One region of the Pseudoalteromonas sp. S558 genome, then DNA from elsewhere that is predicted to be linked to it. Evidence: predicted binding sites of a transcription regulator. Region 1 holds the regulator's gene; the other holds the start of a gene.
What was found. Region 1 encodes FliA, which starts transcription of late flagellar genes. Its sites were predicted from a motif close to CTAAAGNTNNNNNNNNNNNNGCCGATA; they were not measured.
Positions count from the first base shown of each region.

Region 1 (10,476 bases):
ATGGTATGAGTGTACCTGCTGTTGGGCAATTTTATTTGATTTTAGCGACTTTATTATTTTTTGTATTTAATGGTCATTTAATGATGATCCAAATGGTTATCCATAGTTTCGAAGTGTTACCTGTTGATGGTAATTGGTGGGCTGTTGATCACTATTGGGATATTGTAACGTGGGGTGGCTGGATGTTTAGCACGGCCTTGGTACTATCGCTTGCCCCCTTAACTGCAATGCTGGTTATTAATATGTCGTTTGGCATTATGACGCGTGCGGCACCACAATTGAATATCTTTTCTATTGGCTTTCCACTAACGCTTGTGGCGGGGCTTATTATTATTTGGGCTACGTTAGGTAACTTTATTTTTCAGTTCGAATATCAATGGCTCAAAATGATTGAGTTAATGTGTACTTTAGTTGGCTGTTCGCCATAGGAGAGCCTAATGTCTGAAGATTCAGGACAAGAAAAAACAGAAGAACCCACATCGAAAAAAATTGATGAGTCGAAAAAAAAAGGCCAAATAGCACGATCTAAAGAACTCGGAACCATGTTTGTTTTAATTTTCTCTGCAATTTCGTTATTAATGTACGGACCAGAAATAGGTAAAGGTTTGTACAATATAATGGGACGTATGCTTAGTTTGAATCGAAATGAAACATACGATACAACTAAAATGTTTGCTGTATGGGGTGAGGTTTCGGATGCTTTAATTTTCCCGATGGGCATGTTTGTATTTATAATTGTCTTAGCTGCATTTATTGGTAACACCTTGTTAGGTGGCTTTAATTTCAGTTGGGGCGCGGCGGCACCTAAAGCAAGTAAAATGTCGCCTATGAAAGGTTTTAAACGCATGTTTGGGTCGCAAGCGGCTGTTGAACTTGTAAAATCACTTTTAAAATTTGGTTTAGTAGCCAGCTTTGCGGTGTTTTTAATTAATACATTTTTTGATGAAATACTACATTTAAGCGTAGAGAATACGCCAGGTAATATTATTCATGCTCTGGAAATTTTGGCATGGATGTTTTTGGGTCTATCGTGCACTTTAATTATTATTGCAGCTATTGATGCGCCATTTCAAAGCTACAATCATAACAAACAACTAAAAATGACGTTGCAAGAAGTTAAAGACGAATATAAAAATTCAGAAGGTGATCCTCAAATAAAAGCACGCATAAGGCAAACGCAAAGACAAATGTCGCAAAAGCGAATGATGCAAGACGTACCTGACGCTGATGTTATTGTTACCAACCCAACACATTATTCTGTGGCGCTAAAATACGATACAGAGCGTGCAGGAGCGCCTATTGTGCTAGCCAAAGGCATTGATGAAATGGCGATGCAGATTCGTAAGGTCGCAATCGGCAACGAAGTACCCGTTGTAGAGTCCCCTATGCTCACTCGAGCTCTTTATCATACAGCTGAGGTGGGCGATCAAATCCCCGATCAATTATTTACCGCTGTAGCTCAAGTTTTAGCGTATGTGTTTCAACTTAAGCGCTTTAATAAAGGGCGTGGAAAACGTCCAACCAAACTTAATAATAAACTGCCTATCCCCGACGCCTATAAATATTAAACCGTTAACTTAGTAACTTGGAATAGTTATTGCTAATTCTATGCAGTGTCAATTTTTTGAAATTGTAGATTTATGAGTTTTAAAGCAGTATTACAACAACTTAACAGAGATAAAAAAGAATATGCCAAAGGGGTAGGTACCCCTTTGCTTGTTCTTGCTGCTTTGGGAATGGTGATTTTACCCTTACCGCCATTTTTACTTGATATTCTTTTTTCGTTCAACATAGCGCTCGCTTTGGTTGTATTACTGGTTACAGTTTATACGATGAAACCAGTTGAGTTTGGTATGTTTCCAGCCGTACTCCTAATCGCAACAATTATGCGCCTAGCACTCAATGTCGCTAGTACGCGGGTAGTACTACTTGAAGGCCACAATGGCGGTGATGCTGCAGGTAAAGTAATAGAGGCCTTTGGCTCTGTTGTTATTGGTGGTAATTACGCAGTTGGTTTGGTTGTATTCTTAATTCTAATTATTATTAACTTTGTCGTAATTACCAAAGGTGCAGGGCGTATTTCTGAGGTATCGGCACGTTTTACCCTTGATGCAATGCCAGGTAAACAAATGGCGATTGACGCAGATTTAAATGCGGGCTTTATTAGTGCAGAGCAAGCACGAGATCGCCGCGAAGAAGTCACACGAGAAGCCGATTTTTACGGTTCAATGGATGGTGCGAGTAAGTTTGTAAAAGGTGATGCTATTGCGGGTATCATCATTTTGATTATTAATATTGTTGGTGGTTTATTTGTTGGTATGATCCAGCATAATTTAAGCTTTAGTAACGCAATGGAAGTGTATACGTTACTTACCATCGGTGATGGATTAGTAGCTCAACTTCCTTCTTTATTACTCTCAATTGGTACTGCAATTGTTGTAACACGTCAAAATGAGTCGCTCAATATGGGCGATCAATTTAAGAAACAACTCGGTAATGAAAAGTCATTATTTATCGCCTCAGGTATATTAATAATAATGGGCTTAGTACCTGGCATGCCACATTTTGCTTTTTTAAGCTTAGGCGCGCTTTTAGGCTACTTAGCTTATTATACACAACAAAGTAAAATTAAAGCGGCTGCCGCTATAGAGGAAGAGGCCGTGAATGGTGCTGCTGGTACTGGCATTGCCAATAAACAAGAGCAAAAAGAACTTGGTTGGGATGATGTACAGCAAGTTGACGTAATTGGCTTAGAAGTTGGCTATAGACTTATTCCACTCGTTGATCAATCGCAAGGTGGTGAGCTGCTCAATCGTATAAAAGGTGTGCGTAAAAAGCTTTCTCAAGAATTGGGCTTTTTAGTTCCACCAGTCCATATACGCGATAACCTGGAGCTTGACCCTAATGCATACAGAATAACGCTTATGGGCGTTTCAACAGGTGAAGGTGAGCTTAAGCATGGCGATGAGTTAGCGATTAACCCAGGGCAAGTATTTGGCCCTATTAAAGGCGTTGAGACTAAAGACCCTGCATTTGGACTCGATGCTGTTTGGATCAAGCCAGATCAAAAAGATGAAGCACAATCTTTAGGCTATACCGTGGTTGACTCAGCGACAGTAGTGGCAACACATATAAGTCAATTACTAACAAACAGTGCGGCATTATTATTAGGTCACGAAGAAGTTCAAAACCTACTAGATATGTTGGGCAAGAGCCACCCTCGTTTAGTTGAAGGACTTGTGCCTGACGTACTACCATTAACCGTTATTGTTAAAGTACTACAAAACTTATTAAATGAAGGGGTCGCAATACGCGATATGCGCTCAATTGTACAAACCCTTGTAGAGTATGGTCCACGTAGCCAAGACCCTGATGTATTAACGGCTGCGGTGCGTATTTCATTACGTAGACTTATCGTTCAAGATGCGGTGGGTATGTCTTCAGAGATCCCTGTCATAACCTTGGCGCCGGAGTTGGAACAGATGTTGCATCAGTCATTGCAGAATGCAGGTGACGAAGGTGCCGGAATAGAACCAGGTCTTGCTGAGCGACTTCAAATTTCATTAAATGAAGCGCATCAAAATCAAGAAATGGCTGGTGAACCTTCTATATTGCTAACGTCAGGAATGTTACGCACTGTGTTATCTCGTTTTGTTAAGTACACCATTCCTGGATTGAGAGTGATGTCTTATCAAGAGGTACCAGATGAAAGACAGATTAAGATTGTTAGCTCGGTAGGCCAACAATAAGATTTAAACAGGGGTTAAACCATGAAAATTAAACGTTTTTTTGCTAAAGATATGCGCACAGTACTTAAAGAAGTTAAAGATGAACTCGGTGTTGATGCGGTTATCATGTCAAATAAAAAACTAGCTAACGGTGTCGAAATTGTGGCAGCTGTTGATTATGAAAAAACGGCCCCAAAACCAGTTGCTCAGTCTCAAAATACAGCAACAGAGCGCTCTAATCATTTAGCGCAATCGCAAAATACGCACAATTTTATAAAACCGGAACCACAGCGTGCACAGCCTTCACCACAGGCTAAAGTTGCAGATAGTTTAGAAGCATTATTGGAACGCCAATCACCTCGACCTCGTTCACCTGAGCTAGCTTCAATGTTTTCACAATCGGGAATTGATACTACCGAAAATTATCAAGAACCTGTAGCTAAACAACGTCCTAAAAATATGTTTTCACATGAAAATGCAGCGCCGATACGCCCTCAAACACAAGCTGATAGCTTAGGTTTTGATGATTTAGAAAGTGATTTTGATGACCTTGAAAGTCCGATAGCACCTCGTCAGCAAGCTAAAAATAATGAAAGCGTAGAGATGACATCTATGCGTGAAGAAATGAATGCAATTCGTCAGCTATTAGAGCACCAAGTCTCAGGTTTAATGCAACAAGATATGGCGCGACGTGATCCAACGCGTGCATGCATGATTGATCGTTTAATCGGCATGGGAATAGGCAAAGATGTTGCTGAGCAAATGGCGTGTTTTGTACCTGATGATGTTTCTCGCCAGCAAGGTTGGAAAGCTTTATTAGCGATGGTTGAAGATCAAATGCAAACCACGAACAACGAAATACTACGTCAAGGTGGAGTTTACGCATTAGTCGGCCCAACGGGGGTGGGTAAAACAACAACTGTCGCAAAACTTGCTGCACTTGGTGCGCAAAAGTATGGCGCTGATAAAGTTGCGTTAATTACTACGGACACCTACAGAATTGGTGCATACGAGCAACTAGCAACATATGGCCGAATTATAGGGTGTAGCGTAAAGCAAGTTAAAGATGCTAATGAATTGGCTGAAGTTTTATATCATTTACGAAATAAACGTCTAGTATTAATTGACACCGCAGGAATGAGCCAGCGTGATTTACGTTTAACCGAGCAATTAAATACGTTAATGCGTAATCAACGTGTCGATATTCGTAATTATTTAGTATTAAGTGCCACAGCACAAATTAATGTATTACAAGAAACGGTAAGACATTTCAAAAAAGTACAGTTAAGTGGTTGTATTTTTACTAAATTAGATGAATCGTTAAGTTTAGGTGAGATTATTAGTATTGCGATTCAAAATCGTCTTCCAATAGGTTATCTTACTAATGGCCAGCGAGTACCAGAGGACATTCGAGTTGCGAATTCAGAAAAACTAGTAAAAAAAGCTGAGCAATTATATTTAAAAAGAATAAAATCACAACATTCACGACATCAATCAGTGGCGTCGAACACAGTAGGGATGTATGATTAACACAGTATTAGATCAAGCAAGCGGCCTGCGAAAAATGAGTCAAAACAATAATAACGGCGTAAAAGTTATCGCTGTGACCGGTGGTAAAGGTGGAGTAGGTAAAACGAATGTTTCACTAAATACCGCAATCGCATTAGGTCAACAAGGTAAGCGAGTTTTAGTTCTTGATGCCGACTTAGGTTTAGCAAATTGTGATGTGATGCTTGGGCTTCGTGTTGAGCGCAATTTATCGCATGTATTATCTGGTGAATGCGAACTGGATGAGATTTTAGTTGAGGGTCCTGCTGGGATTAAAATTGTCCCTGCAACGTCGGGTTCGCAAAACATGGTTGAATTATCACCTTCTGAACACGCGGGTCTTATTCGTGCCTTTAGCGAATTAAATACCGAATTTGATATATTGATAGTAGACACCGCCGCCGGCATTTCCGATATGGTGCTGAGCTTTTCTCGTGCAGCACAAGATGTAATGGTCGTCGTGTGTGACGAACCAACATCAATAACAGATGCGTACGCACTAATTAAAGTATTAAGTCGTGAGCATGGCGTGTATAAATTTAAAATTGTTGCAAATATGGTTCGTAGCCTTCGCGAAGGCCAAGAATTGTTTGCAAAGCTATCTAAAGTAACAGATCGTTTCCTAGATATTTCTATGGAGCTAGCTGCAACGATACCTTACGATGAAAATATGCGTAAAGCGACACGTCGGCAGAAAGTTATTGTGGAGTTGTTTCCAAGCTCTCCAGCTTCAGTGGCTTTTCGAGCTCTGGCAACAAAAGCGGTCAAATGGCCAATACCGAATCAACCGTCAGGGCATTTAGAGTTTTTCATTGAGAAGCTGGTTAACGGCTAATTATGACAACATTGGTAAATAGAGCTATGGGATATCAATCAACACAAAATTTAAATGTGATTGTTGAGAAACATGCGTCACTGGTTAAAAAAGTGGCATGTCACTTAATTGCTCGTCTACCTCCAAGTGTACAACTCGATGATTTAATTCAATCGGGTATGATAGGACTGATTGAAGCGTCAAAAAACTTTGATGCAACTAAAGGCGCAAGCTTTGAAACGTTTGCAGGTATTCGCATCCGTGGCGCTATGCTAGATGAAATGCGCCGTGGTGACTGGGCTCCGCGTTCTGTACATCGTAAAAGTCGTCTTGTTGCTGAAACGATAAACGAATTAGAAAAAAACTTAAATCGTGAACCTACAGATATAGAAGTTGCTGAAAAACTTGATATTTCGTTAAATGAGTACCATCATATTTTAAACGATGTAAATGCAAGTAAAGTGTTGGGTATAGAAGACCTTGGAATTGATGAAGATGTCATAACTCCAGCAGGTCAAGATTTAACACTAGACAAACCTTTTAATAATGTTAAAAATGAACGATTTAATGAGTCTTTATTAAGTGCAATAAAATCATTACCAGAGCGAGATGCTATGGTGTTATCTTTGTACTATAACGATGAAATGAATTTAAAAGAGATTGGGCATATACTCGATGTTAGTGAATCGCGTGTGAGTCAGATACATGGTCAGGCGATGATTAAGCTAAAAGCAAAAATCAATGACTGGATAAACTAGTAGTAAGTAAATAAAGGTTAAGACCTCACTGGAGGATGTTTTGGATAAAAACATGAAAATTCTTGTCGTTGACGATTTTTCAACAATGAGACGTATTATTAAAAATTTATTGCGTGATTTAGGCTTTACGAATGTTCAAGAAGCAGATGATGGTTCGACTGCTTTACCAATGCTACAAAATCAGTCTTTTGATTTTGTCGTGACGGATTGGAACATGCCAGGTATGCAGGGTATTGACCTTTTAAGGGCAATTAGGGCGGATGACAAGTTAAAACATCTCCCTGTTTTAATGGTAACGGCTGAAGCTAAAAAAGAACAGATAATAGCTGCTGCTCAAGCTGGTGTTAATGGCTACATTGTAAAACCATTTACAGCTGGCACATTGAAGACCAAATTAGAAAAAGTGTTTGAACGCTTAGGTTAATTATAGGGAGAGGCTTATGTCAGCACCTGCTGCGCCTCGAATAACTTTAGAACAAGCGCGTCAACTCGTTGTTTTTTTAGAAAACGACGAGCAAGATAAAGCTGATCAATTAATTTTAGATACAGCGTCTAAAGAGCAGTCAGAGATATTTGCTGAAGTTGGCAAGTTAACGCGTCAATTGCATGAAGCTCTAAAAGGTTTTGAGCTAGATTCGCGTTTAACAAACTTAACAAACGATGCAATTCCGGATGCTAAAAAACGACTTAGTTATGTCATGGAATTGACAGAGAATGCTGCAAATAAAACCATGGATGCGGTTGAGGCAAGTCTCCCTATAACTCAGGAGTTAGCGGGTGAGATAGCAGCCATTAAACCGACATGGGATCGGTTAATGAGTCGGGATATAGAGCTTGGTGAGTTTAAAACTCTGTGCCACAGCATAGATAAGTTTATGAGTAACTCACACAATAAAACAGATGAATTACAAAATTTAATGACAAATGTTTTAATGGCGCAAGATTATCAAGATTTGACTGGTCAAGTTATTCGTCGAGTAATTGAGCTTGTAAGAGAAGTAGAAGAAAGCTTACTTCATCTACTCACTGCGTTTTCTGCGCAGGATGTGGGTACAGTTAATATAGTAGAACAACAAAAAACAGAAGAACCGATTGCCGTACAAACATTAGCAGGTCCCGAGGGCCCTATTATTGATAAAGAATCGCGTAATGATGTTGTGTCTGATCAAGATGAAGTCGATGATCTTTTATCAAGTTTGGGCTTCTAAGAGGAGAGTAACTGCATGTTTGAAGTCGATGAAGATATTTTACAAGACTTTCTTGTAGAAGCAGGAGAAATTCTTGAACTTCTATCCGAACAGTTAGTTGAACTGGAAAATAATCCAGAAGATACCGAACTATTAAATGCTATATTTCGAGGCTTTCATACAGTAAAAGGCGGTGCCGGATTTTTAGCTATGACAGAGCTTGTTGATGCTTGTCATGGTGCAGAAAATGTATTTGATTTGCTCAGACAGGGCGTTCGAACTGTAAACTCTGAATTAATGGATGTTATCTTACAAGCATTAGACACCATTAATGAAATGTTTGCGACAATTCAAAACCGTGATAAGCCTGAGCCTGCAGATCCTCAATTACTTGAAGTCCTACATAAATTAGGGTTACCTCCAACGGAAGATGAGTTATCTGGAGCATCTTCTGAAATTACAGCAGACGAACCTGAACAGGCTGATGTCGTTGCCACAGAAAACGGTGACAATAACACTATCAGCTCACAAAGCCCTGACGACGACCCATTTGCATTCGATGAATTATTTAGTAGTTCGGCTTCGCCAGCCGCCGAATCGCAAATTGATGAAATTACAGAAGATGAATTCGAAAACTTACTTGATGAACTGCATGGTAATAACCAAAGCTCTGAGACTAAGAAGCCTGTAAGTACTACTTCTAGTAGTGACATTACTGATGACGAGTTTGATAATTTATTAGATGAGTTACATGGTGTTGGTAGTTTTGGCACTGTTGATGTACAAAAAAGTGAGCCAGTTGCTTCGCATACGCCGCAAGAAACAGCGCCTGTCGCCAATAACTCAGGCTCTTCTGATGATGATATTAGTGACGCTGAATTTGAATCCTTATTAGATGAATTACATGGCAAAGGCAGCGCACCTAAATCTGTAGAAAGTAATCATCCCGTAACTGCAAAGCCTGCACCTCCAAAACCGGCTGTTCAGGCAAAGAAAGTTGAGCCTGCGCCTGTTAGTAAGCCCGCTAATAAGCCTGAAGCAAAAGCACCAAGTCCTGCTGCTCCAAGCCCAGCCGCAGCTCCGAAAAAGGCAGTCGCGCCCGCAGCTGAAACTACAGTACGTGTAGACACTAAGCGCCTTGATCAAATTATGAATATGGTTGGTGAGCTAGTACTTGTGAGAAATCGCCTCGTTAGTTTGGCCACCAATTCTGAAAGTGAAGCGATGGGTAAAGCAATATCAAATTTAGATGTTGTAACCGCCGATATTCAAGGTGCGGTTATGCAAACCCGCATGCAACCGATCAAAAAAGTATTTGGGCGTTTTCCTCGAGTTGTTCGTGACTTGGCGAGAAGCTTAAATAAAGATATCAATTTATTACTGGTCGGCGAAGAAACTGATTTAGATAAAAACTTGGTTGAAGCGTTAGCCGATCCGCTCGTGCATTTGGTCAGAAACTCAGTCGATCACGGCATTGAAATGCCAGATGTACGTGAAGCATCTGGAAAATCAAGAACAGGTACTGTTACGTTATCAGCGTCTCAACAAGGCGATCATATTTTGCTTACTATCAAAGATGATGGTGCTGGTATGGATGCTGAGAAACTCAAGAAAATAGCAATAGCTAAAGGTGTACTTGATCATGACCAAGCAAGTCGACTTTCAAACACTGAAGCTTACAACTTAATTTTTGCACCAGGCTTTTCAACAAAAGAAGAAATTTCGGATATTTCCGGACGTGGTGTTGGAATGGATGTTGTAAAAACAAAAATCACCCAGCTTAACGGTTCTGTAAGTATTGAATCAGAGTTAGGTGTTGGTACAACATTAGAGATTAAAGTACCGTTAACGCTCGCAATACTTCCAACGTTAATGGTTGTTGTTGGTGCACAGACATTTGCATTACCACTTGCTGGTGTTAGTGAAATATTCCACTTTGATTTAACTAAAACAAATGTTGTTAATGGTCAGTTAACTGTTATTGTCCGCAAAAAAGCGGTTCCATTGTTCTACTTGGAACATTGGCTTGTAAAAGGGGCCGATCGTTCTTTGCGTAAAGATCAAGGTCATGTCGTGATTGTTCAAATAGGCACGCAGCAAGTTGGTTTTGTAGTGGACTCGTTAATAGGGCAAGAAGAAGTTGTAATCAAACCTCTTGACGCTTTATTACAAGGCACTCCCGGAATGGCTGGCGCTACAATAACTTCTGATGGTGGAATTGCATTGATTTTAGATGTTCCAAGTATGCTAAAACATTACGCGAACTGACAATAAGTAGGTGTAGTATGCACTACACCTACGTCTAAACTAAATAAGAGAGCTCAATGGTTGTTAAAGTCTTAGTTGTTGATGATTCGAGCTTTTTTCGCCGTAGAGTAAGCGAAATTCTCGAACAAGACAACGATATTAAAGTAATTGGCTTTGCTGTAAATGGTCGAGAA
Region 1 is NZ_PNDU01000137.1:15,890-26,365, reverse strand. Features, by position in the region: gene fliR (flagellar biosynthetic protein FliR) at 1-428, shown strand, start outside; gene flhB (flagellar biosynthesis protein FlhB) at 438-1,568, shown strand; gene flhA (flagellar biosynthesis protein FlhA) at 1,641-3,749, shown strand; gene flhF (flagellar biosynthesis GTPase FlhF) at 3,771-5,258, shown strand; gene CWB66_RS10830 (MinD/ParA family ATP-binding protein) at 5,251-6,111, shown strand; gene CWB66_RS10825 (RNA polymerase sigma factor FliA) at 6,138-6,848, shown strand; gene cheY (chemotaxis response regulator CheY) at 6,889-7,272, shown strand; gene CWB66_RS10815 (protein phosphatase CheZ) at 7,289-8,056, shown strand; gene CWB66_RS10810 (chemotaxis protein CheA) at 8,072-10,303, shown strand; gene CWB66_RS10805 (protein-glutamate methylesterase/protein-glutamine glutaminase) at 10,360-10,476, shown strand, end outside.

Region 2 (3,905 bases), on a different contig from region 1:
AGTAAATAGCTACAACGGGTTTTAAGCCTTCACAAGCAAAACCTGCGGCTAGCGTAACAGCATGCTGCTCTGCAATAGCGACGTCAAAGTATTGTCCTGGGAACTCTTTAGAAAAACGCACCATACCTGAACCTTCGCGCATAGCGGGTGTGATCGCCATTAATTTATCGTCTTGCTGGGCCATATCGCATAGCCAGTCGCCAAATACTTTTGAAAAAGTAGCTGCGCTGGGCTTTGATTTAGGAAGGCTTGATGTCATTGGGTCAAACTTTGGTACGCCATGATAGCCAATAGGATCCGCTTCAGCTGGCTTATAACCTTTACCTTTTTGCGTTTTTATATGTAATAACTGCGGGCCTTTTAAGTTACGCATATTACGCAGCGTATCAACCAACATATTTACATCATGTCCATCAATTGGGCCAATGTAATTTAGACCTAATTCTTCAAAAAAAGTACCTGGGATCATCATACCTTTAATATGCTCTTCCATTTTACTGGCAAGTTGCTTAACCGGAGGTACACCAGAGAGTAACTTTTTACTACCTTCGCGAATGTTAGTATAAAAGCTACCTGATAAAATACGTGCAAAATGATTGGTTAACGCACCGACGTTTTCAGATATCGACATTTCGTTATCGTTCAAAATGATCAGCATGTCTGATTTTACATCACCTAAATGATTCATTGCTTCAAAGGCCATACCAGCGGTAATTGCGCCATCACCAATAATGGCAACTGTTTTGCGCCCTTTACCTTCTTTTTGTGCGGCAATCGACATACCTAAAGCGGCAGAGATAGACGTACTTGAATGCCCGACACTAAACGTATCGTATTTGCTTTCATCACGAAATGGAAAAGGGTGTAGGCCGTCTTTTTGACGAATCGTATGCATTAAATCACGTCGACCGGTAAGTATTTTATGCGGATAAGCTTGGTGACCCACATCCCACACTAAACGATCTTCAGGTGTGTTATAAACATAATGCAGTGCAACAGTTAGCTCCACAGTACCTAAACCAGATGCTAAATGACCGCTACTTTGCGATACTGAGTTGAGTAAATAGTCGCGCAACTCATTGCTAAACTCTGGGAGTTTATCTTGCGCTAAATCGCGCAACTGGGTCGGCTCGTCAACCAAATTAAGTAATGGATACTTGCTGCTATCACGTGTCATGGTTTTATTTATATCCTTCGCTAACATTAATTAATACAAAATACGATGTAGAATTAACTAATGTTTAGTAATAATGTGTCTGTACTCAGTGCAATACTTTTAAGCGGTGTCTTAATGATCACGCTCAATAAGGTAATTTGCCAGTGACGCCAGAAGTGTTGTGTCAGCATCTATATTTGCTAACGCCTCGTGGGCTTGTTGTATTAAATTCTGCGCCTTCTCTTTAGCGCCTAGCATACCTAATAAAGCAGGGTATGTCGCTTTATTGGCTGCAATATCTGACCCTTGTGGCTTACCTAAAATAAGCGTATCACCCTCAACATCTAAAATATCGTCTTGTACTTGGAAGGCCAGCCCTATCGCATAACCAAAAGTAGATAAGCTTTCTAAAGTGTGTTTATCTGCTTTTTCACTGCACAATGCACCTAACATAATAGCGCAGTTAATCAGCGCACCCGTTTTTAGTTTATGGATCCGCTCCAGCTCTTGTGCAGTAATGACTTTGTCAGTCGCGGCAATGTCTAAACCTTGCCCGCCAACCATGCCTTTAAGGCCTGATGCATGTGCTAATTGTGCGATCATCTTTACTTGTGTTTGTGCTGAGCATTTGAATTGATGATTTGCAATTAACTCAAAAGCGATAGTTTGTAGAGCATCGCCAGCTAAAATAGCATGGGCTTCACCAAACTCTATGTGACAAGTTGGGCGGCCACGGCGTAAGTCATCATCGTCCATCGCCGGTAAGTCATCATGCACTAACGAATAGCTATGAATGCATTCAATAGCTGCTGAAAGTACATTCAGATCGTGTTTATTTGCGCCAAACATCTCGCCCGTTGCATAAACTAAAAATGGGCGTAATCTTTTACCGCCATTAAATAACCCGTATTGTGTGGCATTTTTTACCGTTTCGTCTGTATCTAATGACTGTTTGAAATACGCTTTCAAGGTAGCTATTACATCTATTTGCGCACGTTCAATCTGTTCTTTAATACTCACAGTTATTCCGTATCGTTATCAAAGTTAGTAAGTACTGATTTTTCGCCATTGCCCATTAAAATTGATACTTTTTGCTCTGCTTGTTGTAATTTACCAGATGAAGCATTGGCTAGAGCAATTCCGCGTTCAAATTGTTTTAATGATTGCTCAAGCGATAAATCACCTTGTTCCATATCACTAACAATTGTCGATAATTCTTCTAGTGCTTGTTCGAAACTTAAGTTTTCAGGTTTTTTAGTCGCCATCTTATTTCAGCTTACGTGGTAAATTTAGGAGCCAATTTTAGGGGGAATGCTAAACTAGGTCAAAGGATGATACGTTTTTTTCGTCTATTAATATCAAATGCTATTCTTGTATGCATTAATAAGGGCTTAATCACGGTCAATTCTTTTAATAAAAGTAATTATTAATGCAGCTTGAATATAAATTACACTAATAAGACTTTTTTATCTTTATTTAGATAAACCGCTTAAGCAATTCAATATGTTGCCGATAAGCAGTTAATGATAAAAAGTTTATAATAAGGCCTTAGTGCATGAAACCTTTGGAGGAAATGTGGATTTAGCAACCATTATAGGGATCCTTGGCGCAATTGGCTTAATTGTCATGTCCATGTTTATGAGCAGTAGTGGCGAAATGGCCATGTTTTACAACACTCCTTCAGTGGTGATTGTATTTGGTGGTTCTATATTTATTGTTTTATCGAACTACACCATGGGGCAGTTTTTTGGCATTGGTAAAGTGGCCGCTAAAGCCTTTATGTTTAAAATTGAATCGCCAGAGGAGTTGATAGACAAAGCCGTTGAACTTGCTGATTCAGCTCGAAAGGGTGGCTTTTTAGCCCTCGAAGAGGCTGAAATACCGAACCAATTTATGCGTAAAGGCGTTGATATGTTAGTTGATGGTCATGATGCTGACGTTGTTAGAGCGACTTTACAAAAAGACATAACTTTAACGTCAACCCGTCATGAAATGGGAGCCGGTTTATTTAAAGCCATGGCTGATATTGCACCAGCAATGGGAATGATCGGTACGCTCATTGGCTTAGTTGCTATGTTATCTAACATGGATGATCCAAAATCAATCGGTCCTTCGATGGCTGTTGCTTTATTAACAACTTTATACGGCGCTTTTTTAGCAAATGTAGTGGCTATCCCTATCCAAGTTAAATTGGAGCTGCGTAAAGACGAAGAAGCAATGAACCAACGTTTGATTTTAGACGCTGTATTAGGTATTCAAGATGGTCAAAACCCAAAAGTAATTGAAGGCATTTTGAAAAACTACTTAGCTGAATCAAAACGTAAAGTTGATACCGAGGAGTAAACATGTCTGAGCAAGAGTGTAAATGTCCTCCCCCAGGGCTTCCAGCTTGGATGGGAACCTTTGCAGATTTAATGTCTTTATTGATGTGCTTTTTTGTACTCTTGCTTGCATTTTCTGAAATGGATGTACTTAAATTTAAACAAATAGCCGGTTCAATGAAGTTTGCATTTGGTGTACAAAATAAAATAGAAGTAAAAGATATTCCCAAAGGTACTTCTGTTATTGCTATGGAGTTTACGCCAGGAAAACCAGAGCCCACACCAATCGAGACTATTCAGCAACAAACAGTAGAAATGACTCAACAAATGCTTGAATTTCAGGCCGGTGATGAAAGTTCTGCAGGTGGTAGGCAAGAACAACGAGGTGATAAACGGGGTGGGGAATCTCGTAGTACCTCTCAAGAACA
Region 2 is NZ_PNDU01000238.1:10,442-14,346, forward strand. Features, by position in the region: gene dxs (1-deoxy-D-xylulose-5-phosphate synthase) at 1-1,177, opposite strand, end outside; gene ispA ((2E,6E)-farnesyl diphosphate synthase) at 1,289-2,176, opposite strand; gene CWB66_RS15575 (exodeoxyribonuclease VII small subunit) at 2,179-2,421, opposite strand; gene pomA (flagellar motor protein PomA) at 2,732-3,499, shown strand; gene CWB66_RS15585 (flagellar motor protein MotB) at 3,502-3,905, shown strand, end outside.
Region 2: a site for FliA is predicted at 2,645-2,671, ahead of pomA (flagellar motor protein PomA). Genes of this name have one in related genera too.